Regions from separate parts of the Halomonas sp. MS1 genome, predicted to be linked through region 2. Evidence: predicted binding sites of a transcription regulator. Region 2 holds the regulator's gene; the other holds the start of a gene.
What was found. Region 2 encodes FliA, which starts transcription of late flagellar genes. Its sites were predicted from a motif close to CTAAAGTTNNNNNNNNNNCNGCCGATA; they were not measured.
Positions count from the first base shown of each region.

Region 1: a site for FliA is predicted at 3,035-3,061, ahead of fliD (flagellar filament capping protein FliD). Genes of this name have one in related genera too.

Region 1 is NZ_CP098926.1:785,827-793,994, forward strand. It holds gene NF683_RS03645 (FliC/FljB family flagellin) at 113-1,300, opposite strand; gene fliD (flagellar filament capping protein FliD) at 1,562-2,953, opposite strand; gene fliD (flagellar filament capping protein FliD) at 3,186-4,532, opposite strand; gene NF683_RS03660 (hypothetical protein) at 4,914-5,243, shown strand; gene NF683_RS03665 (YqhA family protein) at 5,596-6,201, opposite strand; gene NF683_RS03670 (exopolysaccharide biosynthesis protein) at 6,267-6,860, opposite strand; gene NF683_RS03675 (tellurite resistance TerB family protein) at 6,951-7,403, opposite strand; gene yejK (nucleoid-associated protein YejK) at 7,523-8,168, opposite strand, start outside.
Region 2 is NZ_CP098926.1:1,731,080-1,739,247, forward strand. It holds gene flhA (flagellar biosynthesis protein FlhA) at 1-1,272, shown strand, start outside; gene flhF (flagellar biosynthesis protein FlhF) at 1,326-3,536, shown strand; gene NF683_RS07780 (hypothetical protein) at 3,533-4,111, shown strand; gene NF683_RS07785 (flagellar protein FlhE) at 4,179-4,619, shown strand; gene NF683_RS07790 (RNA polymerase sigma factor FliA) at 4,646-5,347, shown strand; gene NF683_RS07795 (motility protein A) at 5,387-6,202, shown strand; partial or broken gene NF683_RS07800 (OmpA/MotB family protein) at 6,207-6,877, shown strand; gene NF683_RS07805 (sensor domain-containing diguanylate cyclase) at 6,901-8,168, shown strand, end outside.

The DNA.
Region 1 (8,168 bases), 950 kb from region 2:
AAAAGCGCTGAATATACTTGTTAACTGAGTTCATTCCAGCCGCAAAACAAGACAGGCCTCCATAAAGGAGGCCTGTAGGTAATCCGCAAGTACGGATAAGTAGTACGATGGCTTAGCCCAGCAGTGAAAGTACGTTCTGCGGAATCTGGTTAGCCTGTGCTAGTACAGAGGTACCCGCCTGCTGCAGAATCTGTGCACGGGTCATGTTAGCTACTTCTGTTGCATAGTCAGCATCTTCGATACGTGACCGAGCAGCAGAAAGGTTGGTTTCGTTAGTCTGCAAGTTGGTAATCGCAGAATCAAAGCGGTTCTGAACGGCACCCAAGCCCGAGCGCAGCTCATCGACCTGTTTAAGAGCCGCATCAAGCTTTTCCATCGGGTTAGTGGACGCAGAACTTAGCAGGTCTTTTGCACCCAAGTCTGTGCCAGTAACAGTATAGGCAGCAGTGGTATTACCAGTAGCGACAGCGGCTTCTGAGGGATCAAGTGCCACTTGGAAGGTTACCGCAGTGCCGGAAGTCGCTTCGATGCCCTGTAAACCAAGTGCTTTTGCTTCAGCGTTATTTTGAGCAGTAATGGTAACGTCAACGTACCAATTACCATTATCATCAACTTGAGCAGTTGCAGCACTGTCTACACCGGCGGCACTAACACCTAAGTTTGTAGCCAAATCGGCAGAGAAGTCGTTAACAGTATTGGTGGTTACACCAGTACCCTGACCGTAGGCAGCTTCATAATCTGCAGCGACAGCTGCGCCAAGATTCTCACCCGGGCCGTTTACATTGAAGCTGGTTAAATTTAGTGTGTCAGAAGTGATTTTTTCCAGGACAACGTCGATAGACTCACCGTCGTTGGCACCTACTTGAATAGACAGGCTCTGATCTTCGGACAATACTTTAACGCCGTTAAAGTCAGTCTGTTCTGAAATACGGTCAATCTCGGTAAGACGCTGATTGATTTCGTCCTGGATGGATTGCAAATCATCCTGGCTGTTGGTGCCGTTTTGTGCCTGTACGGTCAACTCACGAACACGCTGCAAGTTATCATTAACCTGGTTCAGGGCGCCTTCAGCAGTCTGTGCAACGGAGATACCATCGTTAGCGTTACGCTGTGCTTGAGACAAACCGGTGATCTGACTGGTCATACGGTTGGCGATGGCTTGGCCAGCTGCGTCGTCTTTAGCGCTGTTGATACGCAGACCAGAGCTCAGACGCTCCATAGACGTGGTCAGGGCATTTTGTGATTTGGACAGGTTGGACTGGCCAATCATGGAGGTAATGTTGGTATTGATCACTGACATGGTGTGATTCTCCTTGCATGAACACTGGCCGGAAGGCCTGCTATTCGGCCACTTTGTGCGCCGTTATTAGAATTAACGGCACGGCGGGGGGAATCTTTAGGGTGATTAGTAAAAAAAGATGTAATGTTTGGTAACTGTAGGGTGAGAGGCTTACTTTTACTAGAGCAACAAATGGGCGGCTTGCGCCGCCCATTGCGGGTGCCTCGCTTCGCTCGTTACACCGCACTACTTATCTGTGGCTACTCAACCGAAGCGTTAAGGTTATTTCTTGCGGCCTAACTGATTATCCAGGGCATCAAACTGCTGGGTGAGGTAGGAACTCATGCTATTCATCTGGGCAATCATCGCATCCAGTTGGCCGAACTGGGTGCGGTAGCGAGAGATGGTGCCTTCAATGGTTTTTTCCATACGCTCGAAACGGTCGTCCAAGCTTTTAACACGATTTTCCGCGCCACTAATCGCCAGTTTGACCACCCCGTTATTGCCCAGCATCTGTTCGATAGTGGTGTTTAGCCTACCCGCCATGCCGTCGCCCTCGTTTTCACCGGCAAAAAAGTCATTGAGGGCCTGGGGGTTATTGGCGACCAAGTCATCTAACGTCTCTTCATCGACCTTGAGCTTGCCATCTCGTTGCAGAGTGATGCCTAGCTGGTTAAGGGTCGACAACTCACCGCCTTCTACCCCGCCGGTTAATACACTGCGCAGCCGGGATTCGATGGTACGCACGGTGTTGTCGCCCACTAGCTCGCCAGCGGTTTCGCTATCACCGGTAAAGCGAGTGAGTTTGCCAATGGTGCCTTTTAAGTCATTAAACGCTTTTACAAAGCCATTAATCGCTTCGCGCTGCTTTAGCGTATCGCGCTCAATATTAATGGTGCTGGAAGCTGTTTCGCCGTCCACGATATCAAGCTCAGTAAGATTTAGCGTTACGCCTTGAATCGCGCCTTCAATACTGTTTTCCGCACTACTAATCGCAATGCCATTAACTGTAAGCGCAGCATTTTCCCCTGGGCGCTTTGTTGCCGCACCTTCAGCAAAGGGGCCAGGCACTACGGTGCCACCGGCACCAACAAAACTAAAGTTTTCAATAGAGGCGTCTGCACCGGTCGTTTTAGAACTAAGTTCCAGCCGATAGCCGGTGCCATCGTTGATAATCGTGGCGTTAACACCAGCTTCTTTATCAGCGTTAATGGCATCACGAATATCCGCAAGGCTACTGCCTTCTACGATGTTGATCTCGACGCTCTCGCCATCGCCAAAGGTCAGTTGCAGCGCGGTCGCCCCTTGTAGATCTAGGGCGGCGTCCCGCTCTCCCACGCGGTTTGAGGCCAGCGTGCCAGAGGTGGCCAATTGGCTGACCTCTACCCGGTAGCTGCCCGGCAGCGCATCTGCGGCGGCAGTCGCTTTAATGGCATCGCCACGCACATTGGCGGAAAGGCTTTGGTAGAGCTTGGGGTCGTTGATTTTGGCGACCGCATCTTGAAACGAGTTCAGCGACGTTTGAAGTTGACCGAAAGCAGAAATTTTCGCCTGCTGCTGTTTCTTTTGAAGCGTAATTGGCGCGAGCTTGCCCCGCTCAGCCGCTTGAAGCTGATCAAGCAAACCACTGAGATCAAGGTTAGAACCAACGCCAAGAGAGGTTATCGTCGCCATGCGGGGGTATTCCTCAGTGCAAAAGGCTAAACCATAAGACCCAGGCACGCATGCGCACGCCCGTTTATTTAACAGCACTGCTATCGGCAGAAAAGCGTACAACTTTAGCGCCTTTTCGCGCTTTCGCCGCTTTTCATACTTTTTTACTAGAAATGGGAATTTTCTAATGAAAACGCCTGCAGGAAGCAGGCGTTAGCGTAGGCGTTCAACAACCACCCAATTACTTTAGCGACTATTTACGCCCAAGCTGAGCGTCGAGGGCATCAAACTGCTGGGTTAGATAGTCGCTGGTTTGGTCCATCTGGGCAAGCATGCTATCCAACTGGCCGAACTGGGTACGGTAGCGGGAGATGGTCCGCTCAATGGTTTGTTCTGTTCGGGTGTAGCGCTCTACAAGGGATTCCACACGATTTTCCGCCCCGGTAATAGCGCCTTTCACAGCCCCGTTCGTACCTAATAACTGGTCTAGGCCCTGGTTTAGCTGGCCTGCCATACCTGAATCGTCGGCGTCACCAGCGAAGAACACCGACAGCGCATTCTGGTTATTGACAATGGCGTTATCCAGCTCGCTTTCATCAATAGAAAGCGTGCCGTCCCGCTGTAGTGAAATACCAATATCACTAAGCATCGAGAACTCACCTTCGATACCGCCACTTAATATGCTGCGCATGCGTGACTCCACCGTGCGCACCGTACTATCGCCGTTCAGCTCGCCTGCCACGCCGGTTTCCGCATTGTAACTGGTCAGCTCGCCGATGGTGCCCTTAAGCTCGTTATAGGCATCGACAAAGCCCGTAATTGCTTCACGAACAGCGCGTGTATTCTGCTCGACTGCCACGGTGCTATCGCCCTCTTCTTGAAGATTAAGCGTCACGCCTTGAATCGCCCCTTCCACCTGATTGGTAGGGCTGGTAATGGCAATGCCATTCACCGTCAACGCAGCATTAGTGCCTGCTTGAAGGGTGTTATCGGTGTCCGCAGCGAAGGGCTCGGTGCCTGAAAAGCTAAAGCCGCTAATAGAGGCATCCGCACCGGTTTCACTGGAACTAAGCGCCAGCCGGTAGTTGGTGCCGTCGTTCACAATGGTGGCGTTAACGCCTGAATCCTCACTAGCGTTAATCGCATCGCGAATATCTTCCAGGCTGCTATTCGCACCGATGGTGACCTCTTTACTGGCCCCATCACCGAATGTGAAGGTTAACGTTTGCTCAGTGGTCGTTAGCGGCGCGTCCAGTTCGGCAACTCCTTCAGAGGCCAGCGTGCCACGGGTAGCGAGTGTATCAACGGTGACGTTATAACTACCGGGCTGCGCTTCGCCGTCTGCCGTGGCAGTAATGGCATCGCCTCCCACATTCGTGGAAAGGCTTTCGTAAAGCGCACTGTCGTTTAACTCAGCGGAGGCAGTTTGAAATTTGGAGAGCGCACTTTGCAGCTGACCATAAGCAGAAATCTTGGTCTGCTGGGTTTCCAGTTGACGCTCTATAGGCTTCAGTTTCCCTCGCTCAGCATCTTGCAGTTGATCCAGCAAGCCGTTGAGGTCGAGCCCTGAGCCAATACCGAGTGATGAAATGGAAGCCATAAGTTACTGCCCTTTTTTTAAATAACGCCCAACACGCTGGCGCTGCTCATACGTAAGAATGTGATTTATATTTAATACTATCGACCATTAAAGCTTAGACTTGAGCCTATTTGGCTTTTTTTACGTACTAAAAAGTAATGAATTGTAAAGAATGACGCTTACATAAAGCTAAAAAGGCATAACACCATCAATTTTAATTAATACTTTTTGCTTTTCCCCTAGCGGCCCACATGTTGAATTATCTAGATGACAGAAATATGTCAGAAAAAGGTCGGCGGTTGCTTTGACATCAATCCATCATAGACCTTGGTCTAATACCCGCATTGCTTTATAATGCACTGCAACAAGCCCATTTTAGGGCTATTTGCAGGAGAACGACTTATGCCTTCCGAGGTGTCACAACCCGCATCCAGCGTAGCGTCTGCCGCTTATCATGTGCAGCGCAGCCTACGCCACTGCCTTTCTACCGTTGCCGAGCTGCTTTACGATAACGGCCATGTACTCGAAACCATTACCTTGCCGCAGCGTGGCCTTGCCCGACGCGAGTTGGCTCATTTGAAGGGGCATTGCCCTAGTTGGAAAACATGCCAACGGGTGCTTGAAGAGAGCGGTGCCGCTGAATTTAATGATTACGACCGCTTCGTACTGACGTCTATGGGACGGGAGCTAATGTTTGATATGTTTGGCCAGGGAGCTGCCGACTGCGCGTAATCGCGTTTGCTTTGCTCTGCACGTTCTAAATACGACGTTCTAAATACAGCGTTTTAAATACAAAGCGCCCGCAGGCCCTTGAAAAAAAGGGCTGCGGGCGCTTTTCTATTGGCGCGGTGTGCTTAGCGCAGTCCAAGCAGCGATAGAATAAACAGCACAACAACGATTAGACCAATAATATAGATAATGTTACGCATAACGGCACTCCTTGCTTTTGCGTTTAAAGGCTTGCTTCAAAGAAAGCAACACCTTGAAATAACATCTCTAGCCTAGCAGTGATTGGTTATGTTTGCGTAATTTACCCTTGGTGGGCATTGAATCGCTCTCTTAAGAGAAAGTACGACGATTCGTCTCACTCCCCCTTATGCCCTAGGCTCATCAGATAAAGCGCTGCGGCCAGCGCCAGCACTGAAAGCGCGAGGTAGATGGCTTCCAGTGGCGTTGTGAAACGGATATCCACCACGGCGCGGAAAAACTCAATAATCACCGCCAGAATCACCACGCGGGCAATTTTGTCCTTGAGTTGATCCAGTGAGCCTACGTTAAACGGATGCTTGGGATAGCGCACTTCCGCCTGGTCGATCCGGGAAACAAACAGCCGATAGATACCTAGCCCAAAGATCAGCAGCACAATCGCTATTAAATAAACATCAACGGCGATGATGATGTCCGGCACCAGGGTGTCGTGGATATCTTGAGAGCTATCCACCAGGTAGTAGCGCAGTACATCACCCACCACGGTTAAGATATCCAGCGTACCCACAATAAACAGCATCAGTGAGCCCAACAGGCTTGGCACTACCGCCAGCATTACCAGAAAGCGAGAATTCCAAAGCACTGTTTCAATCCGCCGCTCCCAGGGGGATTGTTCACGGGGCGTTTTGGGCGCAGGCGGCAGCGTTGAATGTGGCGATGGTGAATTCGGTGATGATGACTCAGACGGCGCTGGATCAGACATGGTGCGTGCTTGCTCCTTTTATAAAACCGCCAGCTTAGGCGGCGCTAGGATGGTCGTACGCGAACTTATAGCACGTTGACCAGCACAACCGTAAACGTAACTCCAGTGAGTAGAAAACCCAGCGAGAGCATAATGCCGTCTCTGGCGACTAAACCTAAACCAAACAAGGTAAGCGCCAAACCCGCGCCGTTGGCGCTAAACGGAATAAACTCCATCGGCGGCATGGCTAACGCGATAAGCAAGCACATCACGGCGGTGACGCGTATCCCGATATAGCCAGTCATCCACGCTAGGCGCACACCCAGCAAACTATCCACCCATCTAGCGGGCTTCTTCATGTAGTGAATGGCTTTATCGAATTTGTTGCGGGAAAGCGAACGGGTTAATAACCATTTGGGCAGCCAGAACGTTTCTCTTCCCAGTAATAGTTGCACCGACGTGAGCAACACCAACGCCGCCATAAGCGTTGGCATACCGGGAATATCACCAATAATGGGCACAAGTGTGATTAGCCCAGCAAGCAACAATAGTGGCCCAAATGAACGCCTGCCCACCGCGTGAACCACGTCGTCTACGCTTACCTTGGCTTTTTCACGCTCCATTCGCTCCATGGTGTTAAGCAGTTCGGTTAAGTTCGATGCATCCTGCATATCACTCATTGGCGTTTCTGCGCTCCGAGCCCTGTATCAATGGGTCTATTAATGGTTATGTCGACGGCTGGGGATTTCTGCTGAGCCGGAAGGGAGCCGCTAGGCCTGGGGCGTGCTGGCAAGCTTGCTGCGAATAAAATCGCTATGGCTAACGTGTAAAAGATCTGCCAACCGCCGGATACGGTGTTCTTCGAGTGGATCGATACTGCCGTCAGCCCAAGCAAGCTGCCACATTAACGCTACCAACTCGCAGCGCTGCTCATAACCGTAGTGCTCTTTTATCAGGCTAACAAACTGGTAATGATCGACGGCATCATCCACTTCTGCTTCCGCCAATGTCATTAACTCGTTAACGTCGCTGTCACTTAAGTGGTAGCGGCTGATTAACATCTGCTTCAGTGCGGCGCGTTCAGCATCGCTTTTATCGTAATCGGCACGCATGACTTCACAGAGCAGCGCCGCCGTTGCGAGTTCTAGCGTCAGGGTTTGATTATCACGCTGCTCAGGTTCTGCCAGCGCGCGTTGGAAGAAATTGCTAATGGCATCCAGCACGGTTTCTCTCCTGTTAATAAACCTGCCACTTCGACTGGCGATATGGCACTTAGTGCCCTTTACGCCTAAGCGCCCACCCTCGCCTCACTATTCACCAATCACTATTCACGATTCACGATTCACTCCTTACGCTTCGCCAACTGCTCTTTTAGCTGCTTGGGCACTTGCTTGATAATCAGGCGATCCTGGTTTTCATCGTACTCAATGCTGGACCCGAGCAGGTGGGAGTCAAAACTGATCGATACGCCCCCAGCGCGCCCGGTAAATCGGCGGAACTGACTGATAGTACGCTTGTCCGGCGGAATTTCTGGAGAAAGGCCGTAGTCAGCATTCCGGATATGGTCGTAAAACGCTTTGGGCTGCTTTTCGTCCACCAGCTCTGAAAGTTCTTCTAATGTCATTGGCTCGCCACGGCGCAGCTGCTCGTTGGCGTAGTCAACCAGGGTGTCAGTTTTTTCTCGGCTGGCTTCGTCGTCGTAGTCCTCTTTTTCGACGTAATCACTGAAGGCTTTCAACAGCGTGCGGGTTTCGGCGGGGGCATCAATGCCCTCTTCCATTCCCAACAGGGCTATCAAGCCATCGGCTAGCTTTTTGCCGCCGCGATCTTTTAAAAACGACACATACTGTGTGCTTTCAGAGTCGCTCTGCCATTGGGTAAGGTTTATCCGTGCTGCCAAGGTGAGCTGGCTGGTATTAAGCTGCGCGGCGGGCACTGCTTGGTGCTCTGCGTTAATGCCAATACCTTCCCGCTGATGAACCAAGCCT
Region 2 (8,168 bases):
AATACTGACCAAGATGTTGGTCAGCAAATGATCAGCCAGCTATTTATTAATCCTCAGGTCATGATCCTCTCTGCGATGGTGATGGGGCTGCTGGGCATGGTGCCTGGGATGCCAAACCTGGTATTTCTGATTTTTACAGCCCTACTGGCGGGTTTAGCGTGGTATTTGATTCGTCAAAAAGAGCAGGCGTTGGTAAAAGAGGAAATCTCAGCCGTGCCACTGCCCCAACAAGAGTCACCGGAAGCCAGTTGGGAAGATGTGCAACTGGTTGATACGTTGGGGCTTGAGGTGGGGCATCGGCTTATTCCCCTAGTGGACTCCCGCCAGAAAGGGGAGCTGCTGGCTAGGATCAAAAGTGTGCGTAAGAAGTTTGCCCAAGAGGTTGGATTCTTACCGCCCGTGGTGCATATACGCGATAACCTGGAGCTGCCGCCGAATACCTACGTACTCTCTATGAAGGGGGCGGAAATTGGCCGTGCGGATGCACAGCCGGGCAAATGGTTGGCAATCGACCCAGGTCAGGTATCAGGCGAATTACAGGGGACGCCCACCCAAGACCCGGCCTTTGGTTTGCCCGCCATCTGGATCGATGCCAATCAGCGTGAACACGCCCAGGTGTACGGCTATACCGTGGTGGATGCCAGCACGGTCATTGCTACCCACTTAAATCACCTGCTGCATCGCCACTCGCCAGAAATGCTGGGACGGCAAGAAGTGCAAAAGCTGCTCGATAAGCTGGGTGAGGATCAAAAGTCGCTAGTCGAAGAGGTGGTGCCGAAAGCCATTTCACTCACCGTACTGCAGCGTATTCTGCAGAATCTGCTTGATGAAGATGTTTCGATACGCGATATGCGCACGGTGCTGGATACGCTGGCAGAGCATGCTGGGCAGCAAAAAGATGCTAATGAGCTGACCGCACTGGTGCGTGTTGCCTTGGGTCGAGCGATTACCCAGCAGTGGTTTGCCGGCCAGGAAACGCTCAACGTGATGGGGCTTGATGCCCAGTTAGAGCAAGTGCTTATGCAGGCCATGAATGGTAACGGTGCGATGGAGCCAGGGCTGGCTGATACGCTCATGACACAGGCACAAGAGGCCCTGGAGCGTCATGAAGGTAGCGGTGAAGCACCGGTGCTGGTCGTACAGCACTCGCTGCGTGCTGTGCTATCGCGTTTCTTACGTCGGCGTGTGCGTCATTTGGTGGTGATGTCTCAAGCAGAAATACCGGATGACCGTACGTTACGAGTCACTACGGTAGTAGGAGGACGGGCGTGAGATTGACGCAGAACACTCGTTACCAAACCATCACAAAGAGGCGCAGGTAAAGCATGAGCGTGAGACGATTTGTTGGAGCAAACAGCCGCGATGTGATGCGCCAAGTGCGCGAAACATTAGGTGATGACGCTTTAATTGTCGCCAATCGCCGTACCGAGGATGGGGTTGAAATATTGGCAATGGCGGATGAAGCGGTCGATCATTTTGAACCTTCCCCTACGTCGCCACCTCCACCTACCCCAGCTCCCCAAATCGCCTTTTCAGCGCAAGATTCCGATCCGCTGCAGGCAATGAGTGAACGCTTGCTGCGCGAGATGCAGGAAATGCGGGAGCTGCTTGCCCAGCGGCAGCCAGCTGCCGATGTGCCCGTCTCTGCCACCACTGACGACCCAATCTTTCGTTTGCGCCAACAGCTGCTTAGCGTTGGTTTCAGCGAGGAGCTAAGCGACGAGGTGCTGGCGGCGCTGCCGACGTCATTGGCTCAGCCGGATGCCGATAGCGCGCTTGCAATCGAGTGGCTTCGTGGGCAGCTAATGGCGCGGTTACCGGTACTGAAAGAAGAAACCGGTTTTTTCGATCAAGCGGGAATTGTCGCGCTGGTGGGGCCTACGGGGGTGGGGAAAACCACCACCACTGCGAAGCTAGCAGCTCGTTTCGTGATGCGCCACGGTACGCGACCTGTGGCCCTTGTCACCACCGATAGCTTTCGTATTGGTGCCCACGAGCAGCTACGAATTTACGCCCGCCTGCTGGATACCCCCATGTATGCCTTAGACGCCGAGCAGCCGATTGATGAGCTGGTCGGACGACTGCAAGGTAAACAGTGGGTGATTATCGACACCGTCGGTATGAGCCAGCGTGACCAGCGTGTGATTGAGCAAATTGCCCATTTGCAGGGTGGGCAAGCGTCCGTGCGCTTAGTGCTGCTGTTGAATGCAGCTAGCCAGCCTGAAACATTAGAAGAGGTCGTGTTGCGCTATCGCCAAGCCGCACGGGCGGCTGGCGCTGAGTTAGATGATTGCATTATTACCAAGCAGGACGAAGCTGGCCGGTTAGCCCCCGTGCTAGATATTGTCATACGCCATGGCTTGCGCGTGTTGTTTGGTTCGTACGGGCAACGTGTTCCAGAAGATATGGCGGTTGCGGACCCTGCTGCGCTGATCGATCAAGCGCTTAATACCCCATTGGGGAGGGGGCGTGAAGAGCGATCTTCGCCCTCCGCTGCGCAGCCTCACTCGGTGAGTCTGCCGCGCTGGTCGCGGGACGTGCTGGGGCAAGGGCGCCGCCTCAGCTCTGTGCTGACGCGGCTGCGTGAAAGGATTGTTGGGTTTTCAGCGCTAGAGTCGGTATGGGATATCGCCTCCTTACCGGGCGTGCTGCAAGATAAACGCTTGGATGCACTACTGGCTAGCGAGCCCTGCGCGGATAAGGGACTGGGCATGGCATGGTCTCCCCGCCGTAATGAGCGGGGCTGTGACTGGTCGATGCCCGATCTTGGATTAGACGCCGATGGCGGTTGGCTAGCGCTAACCAGCCTACAGCACCGTCAGCCCGCAGGCTGGCAATCACGGCTGCTGCACCAGGGCGAAACGATGGGGGCCGCCGTACATCTGCTCCCCGTGTTTCCCGACCCCGCCACGTTAGCGTGGCTAGAAGCCCAACACTTGACCTGGATCACGCAAGTAGCTGCCACTCAACGGGTATACTGTCAGGGCAAGCGTTATGCCCAGCGTCAGCTGTTCACAGATAGCCCGCTCACACATCACACTGATCTACGTTTTCGTGGTCAAACGGTGCAGCTATGGCACACCCATATTGCTGTCGAGGACGCCGCTGGTACTCCGCTGTTGGCATGGGTTGGTGAAGTTCGCGATCCAGAAAATGGCAAACGCATCGCGCGTCGCTACTGGTTAACGCCTGCCCGATTAGGTGCGGATGTGCGTTCGCTTCTAGTTATCCAGTTGCAAAGCGAAGGGGTGTCTAGCCTAACCAAGCGCGCTTGGCAGCAGTTGAAAGATGCGGATGATGGCGAAGTAAGCTCGGAGGTTCGCTTATTGATGGCCAGCGGTGTCGCTGCTGCAGCGGGACACTTAGATATCGCCAATGATGACGCTGCGATAGCACTGCGCTCCGATTTGTTAAGGTTGTTGGGCACCACGCGTAAGCGGCGCGACACAGCGATGCTAGATGCGCTTGTTCACGCGTTTATGGCCCGTGACGCCATTCGCCAACTCAGCAGCGTTAGCCGTGAGGGGCTGGCATGAGCGCCCCGGATCAGGCAGCGGGCCTGCGCAAGTGGGCAGATTTACAGCGCCAGCAGCGCCAAGCAGAGTCAGTTGAGAGTGATCCCACGGGAGACGAACTTGCGGCTGAACCACTGACCGCTATGACCGATTCTTTAACGGTGCCGCCAACTGCTGCCCAAGCGCAAACCAGCGCATCGCCCTCGGTGCCGCAGAAGCCGCTTATCGTGATCGGTATGCCTAACGGTGGCGATCAGCAGGTGGCAAGAGTAAAAGGGCGCCTAGCCCAATGGTCAGTGCTGGGGCGACGTTGGGCTGGCGACCCGGATGATTGGGATATTCACATCGTCAATGCGGATGCCGCTAATCTTAGCCAACTGAAAGCGCGCTTTCCGCGTTGGGCACTATGGATTAATAGCGATGCCGATGCTTTCGCCCAGATGTACCGCTCGTTGCGGCAAATGCAGGAAAACGGTGGCCCTAGGCAGCTGTTAGCGCTGCACGAGCCAGATTTGCCGCGCCGAGGTCTACTCGATAACCTGCGCGAAGCAGCCAGCTATTACTTGGATATAGAGCTTTTACTGCTGGCGCGATGACAGCTAGCCTGACGCTATGTAGCCGTGCTTTAACAGCGGCTATCAAGCGCCCCGATAAGGAATAACAATGTCGATGCTCGCTGACTTCAAGGTCGATACCTGCAAAGCTGACAGGCTGCTCAAAAGGGTGTTGATGGTGGCGCTAAGCGTCATCACCATGAGTGCTTATGCCGCGACGGGCAGTTGGAGTAGTGAGGTGCCCAGCGTACTGGTCGCGATGAGTGACCGAGCTGTCAGCAGCCAGCCCATTCAGCCGCCAGCAGGGGCGCAGGTAGAGCATGCTGCGATAGAGCGTATTCATTGGCGTTTTCAAATGCCGGTTAATGCGCCGGTTAATGCGTGGCTATGCCACCCTGAGCAGTGTGTTCCTTTAACTGCTATGCGAGGTTCAACCACTGCGTTAGCCGGAAAACAGGTCAGTGGGCCGCTGCACTTTCGTTTTGCGTTGACGCCGGGCCAGCGCCCGGTACGGGTGCAGGAACTGCAAGTGATTGTGAATTACCAGTGAACAGAGTTCAGCCGTGAGGCACGAGGATGTATACAGCACAAGGCAGGATTAAACAGAGCGAGCTGTTAACCCAATACATGCCACTGGTAAGACGTCAGGCCTTAACGCTGCAGGTAAGACTACCCGCAAGTATTGAGTTGGATGATCTTATTCAAGCTGGCATGGTGGGCTTATTAGAAGCGCTAGGGCGTTTTGATGCGACCCAGGGAGCAACGTTCGCCACGTTTGCAAGTCAGCGTATTCGCGGTGCCATGATGGATGAGCTGCGCACACGTGACTGGTTGCCGCGTAGTGTACGCCGCTCTGCCAGAGCCGTGGATGATGCGGTGCGTCGCCTTGAACAGCAGTTAGGGCGCCCGCCGGAAGAGGGTGAGATCGCGCGTGACCTGGATATGCCGCTTAGTGAGTATCAGCAATTGCTCAATGATACGAACAGTGGCCAGTTGCTGCCCTTCGAAGAACTGGTGGCCGAAGGGGCCGAGTCCGCAACGGAGGAAGCCACTAACCTGCCCTTCGATCAGTTGTTAGATAAACAGCAACGCCAGTCGTTAATTGACGCGATTGACGCCTTACCTGAGCGTGAAAAGCTACTGATGGCGTTGTATTACCAAGAAGAGCTGAACCTTAAAGAAGTCGGGGCGGTGCTGGGTGTGACCGAATCCCGAGTCTCCCAGCTTCACAGCCAAGCGATTAGCAGGCTTCGCGCTCGCTTATATGACACCACCTAACGCCACTATTAATCACGACTAACCGGCGAGGAGCCGTTGATGAACCCATCTACGCTGATCGGTATTTTTGCCAGCATGCTGTTGCTGGTAAGCGTGCTGTTTTTTACTGCAGAGTCGCCAGAAAGCTTTATTAACTTGCCGGGGCTAGCCATTGTGGTAACGGGCACCTTGGCGGCTACCTTCATTAGTTATCCGCTGAAAGAAGTGCTACGCGTGGTGCGCCTGGTGGGATTGGTGTTTCGGCGTGAAAATACCTATGTGCGTGATGATATCAACGAACTGGTTTCCATGGCGCGCTTGTGGTTTAAAGGCGATGTCAGGGCGGTTGAGAAGGAGCTAGAGCACACTCGTAACCCCTTTTTGCGCACCGGGATTCAACTGGTGATTGCTAACACGAAAGAGGACGAAATTTTCGATATGCTGCGCTGGCGCATCGCACGATTAAAAGCACGGGAGCATGCTGAGGCGCAGATATTTCGTACCATGGCCACCTACGCGCCCGCGTTTGGCATGATCGGTACTTTGGTGGGCTTGGTCAATATGCTGGAAGTGATGGATGCAGGCGATCTTGACGTTATTGGCCCGCGCATGGCGGTGGCTCTGCTGACAACGTTCTACGGTATTCTGCTCGCCAACTTGGTGTTCAAACCGATTGCCGTCAAGCTGGAGCGGCGCACGGAAGAACGCCTTATCACCATGAACATGGTGCTGGAAGGCATTTCGTTAATTACCAAACGGCGGCTGCCTTCTTTTATTGAAGAAACGCTCAATTCCTTCGTTGCTAACTATCATGACGAGATCCGCGATGCCGCTGTAAAACCGCGGCCAACGGTTAGTTCTGCGGCAAAAGGGTAGCGCCATGCTAGATCGTGATTCACGGCACGCGTTGGAATTGCCCACTGTGCCGGGGGAGGGCGATGAAGGGTGGCTAACGAGCTATTTAGACGTATTAACGCTGTTAATCACGCTGTTTGTCTTACTGCTTGCGTTGACGCCGCCGGGGGAGGGGAAGCCTTTGACCGCGATAGAGTGCATTCTGTAAGTGCTATCACCTCGCTGCCGTTGGCCAGCTTAGCAACCGGTATCCATCCCCGGCACAGCGGGCTCAAGCCGCGAATGACTGAGCTTAATATCCCCGGGGTTAGTGTCTCTCAAGGTGAAGAAGGTGTTACGCTGCGCATCGACGACAGCTTGCTTTTCCCTAGCGGTGATGCCGTACTAACGCCCCAGGGGCAAGATGTGTTAGAAAGCCTTCTGGCAGTGTTAGCATCCTTTGAGGGGCAAATTTCAGTAGAAGGGCATACGGATAATGTTCCCATTGCTACCTCTCGCTTCCCCTCAAATTGGGATCTCTCGGTAGGGCGCGCCATTGCGGTGGTCCAGTATCTTGAGCGCCAGGGAGTTGCTATTTCACGTATGCGGGCAGTCGGTTACGCCGATACCCAACCCATGGAAAGTAACGCAACGCCGGAAGGTAGATCCGCCAACCGGCGCGTTGAACTGTTGCTAAGGCAGCAGACTGAGGGGTAAAGAGATTTCTTGAGGCCATCTCTGTGTCGAAGCATCACTCGCTACTACAGTCGTTCGGTGCATTACTGGTGCTCGATGCTGACTGTCGGCGCATACAGGCATTTAGTAGCAACTTTGTTGAATTGCTGAGAGTAAGCCTTCCTGAAGGGCGTCTCGCAACGCTCTCCAGCGTTCTAGGCAAGCGCTTAAGCCAGCGCGTACGCTATGAGCTACAAGGTCAGCAGCGTTTGCCGGGGCCTCTCACCTTTAAGTGTCCCGCTCGATCAAACCGTTTCCAGTTACATGCTTACCGTGCCGGTGCGCATGTGTTAGTTGAGATAGAACCCCTTCATTCCCTCGGTAAGCAGCGTCTGCTTGGCACGGTGAACGAACGCCTGATGCGCTTAGCGGAAGCGACCCATCAAGAAGAGCTACTTGATTACCTAGTGATGTCGGTACAAGAATTAACCGGGCATGACCGGGTGTCTGTATGCCATTTCGATAGTGACTGGCATGGTTTGATCGTAGCCGAGTCGTTAGCTAAAGGGCGCGCTCAGTCGAGTGTCGAATTAGCGGCGGTTCGTTTGCCTGCCTTGTTAGGGCAACGCTTTCCCGCCAAAGACTTCCCCATTGCACTACGGCGCGCCTATGAGCGCCATCCGGTGCGGCTGATCCAAGATGTCGCAGCACCCTACGAGCACTTACTGCCAGCGAGCGTGGTGGTAGATGTAAGTGACAGCTTCTTGCGTGCTCCGGCCCCTGAGCGTCAACAGTACTTACAGCGACTTGGCGTGCGCGGCGCATTAAGCGTGGCCATGCAGGGAGATACCGGCCTTTGGGGGCTGCTATTCTGCCACTCGGCAGCGCCTTACCCCGTAGCGCCGCCCGTACGAGATGCGGTACGCACCTTGGTGCAAATGGCTACGCAGCGGCTGTTACTGCTGAGAGCTCGCCAAGAGGCGCGCTATTTGCAGCGCGTACAAGATAGCCTGGTGCTTTCAAGTAATAATCGCTTAAAGCCTCAGGGGCCTTATCAGCTGTTTGCGGAGCATGCCGAGACATGGAAGTCGCTCTTTCGTGCCAATGGCGTTGCGTTATGGGTGAAAGGCAGTATCTATCAATCAGGCAATACGCCCAAGCCGGAAACGATCGGCCAGTTGGTCACGCGGATTGAAAAATCCCATATCCATAGTGGGCCATGGTGTACCCAAGAGACAGCCAAGGAGCCGCTAACATGCTCTTTAGACATGCTAGAGCAGAGTGGAGTACTCGCCGTGCCGCTGCCTACCGATCCTGCTCAGCGCGGCTGGCT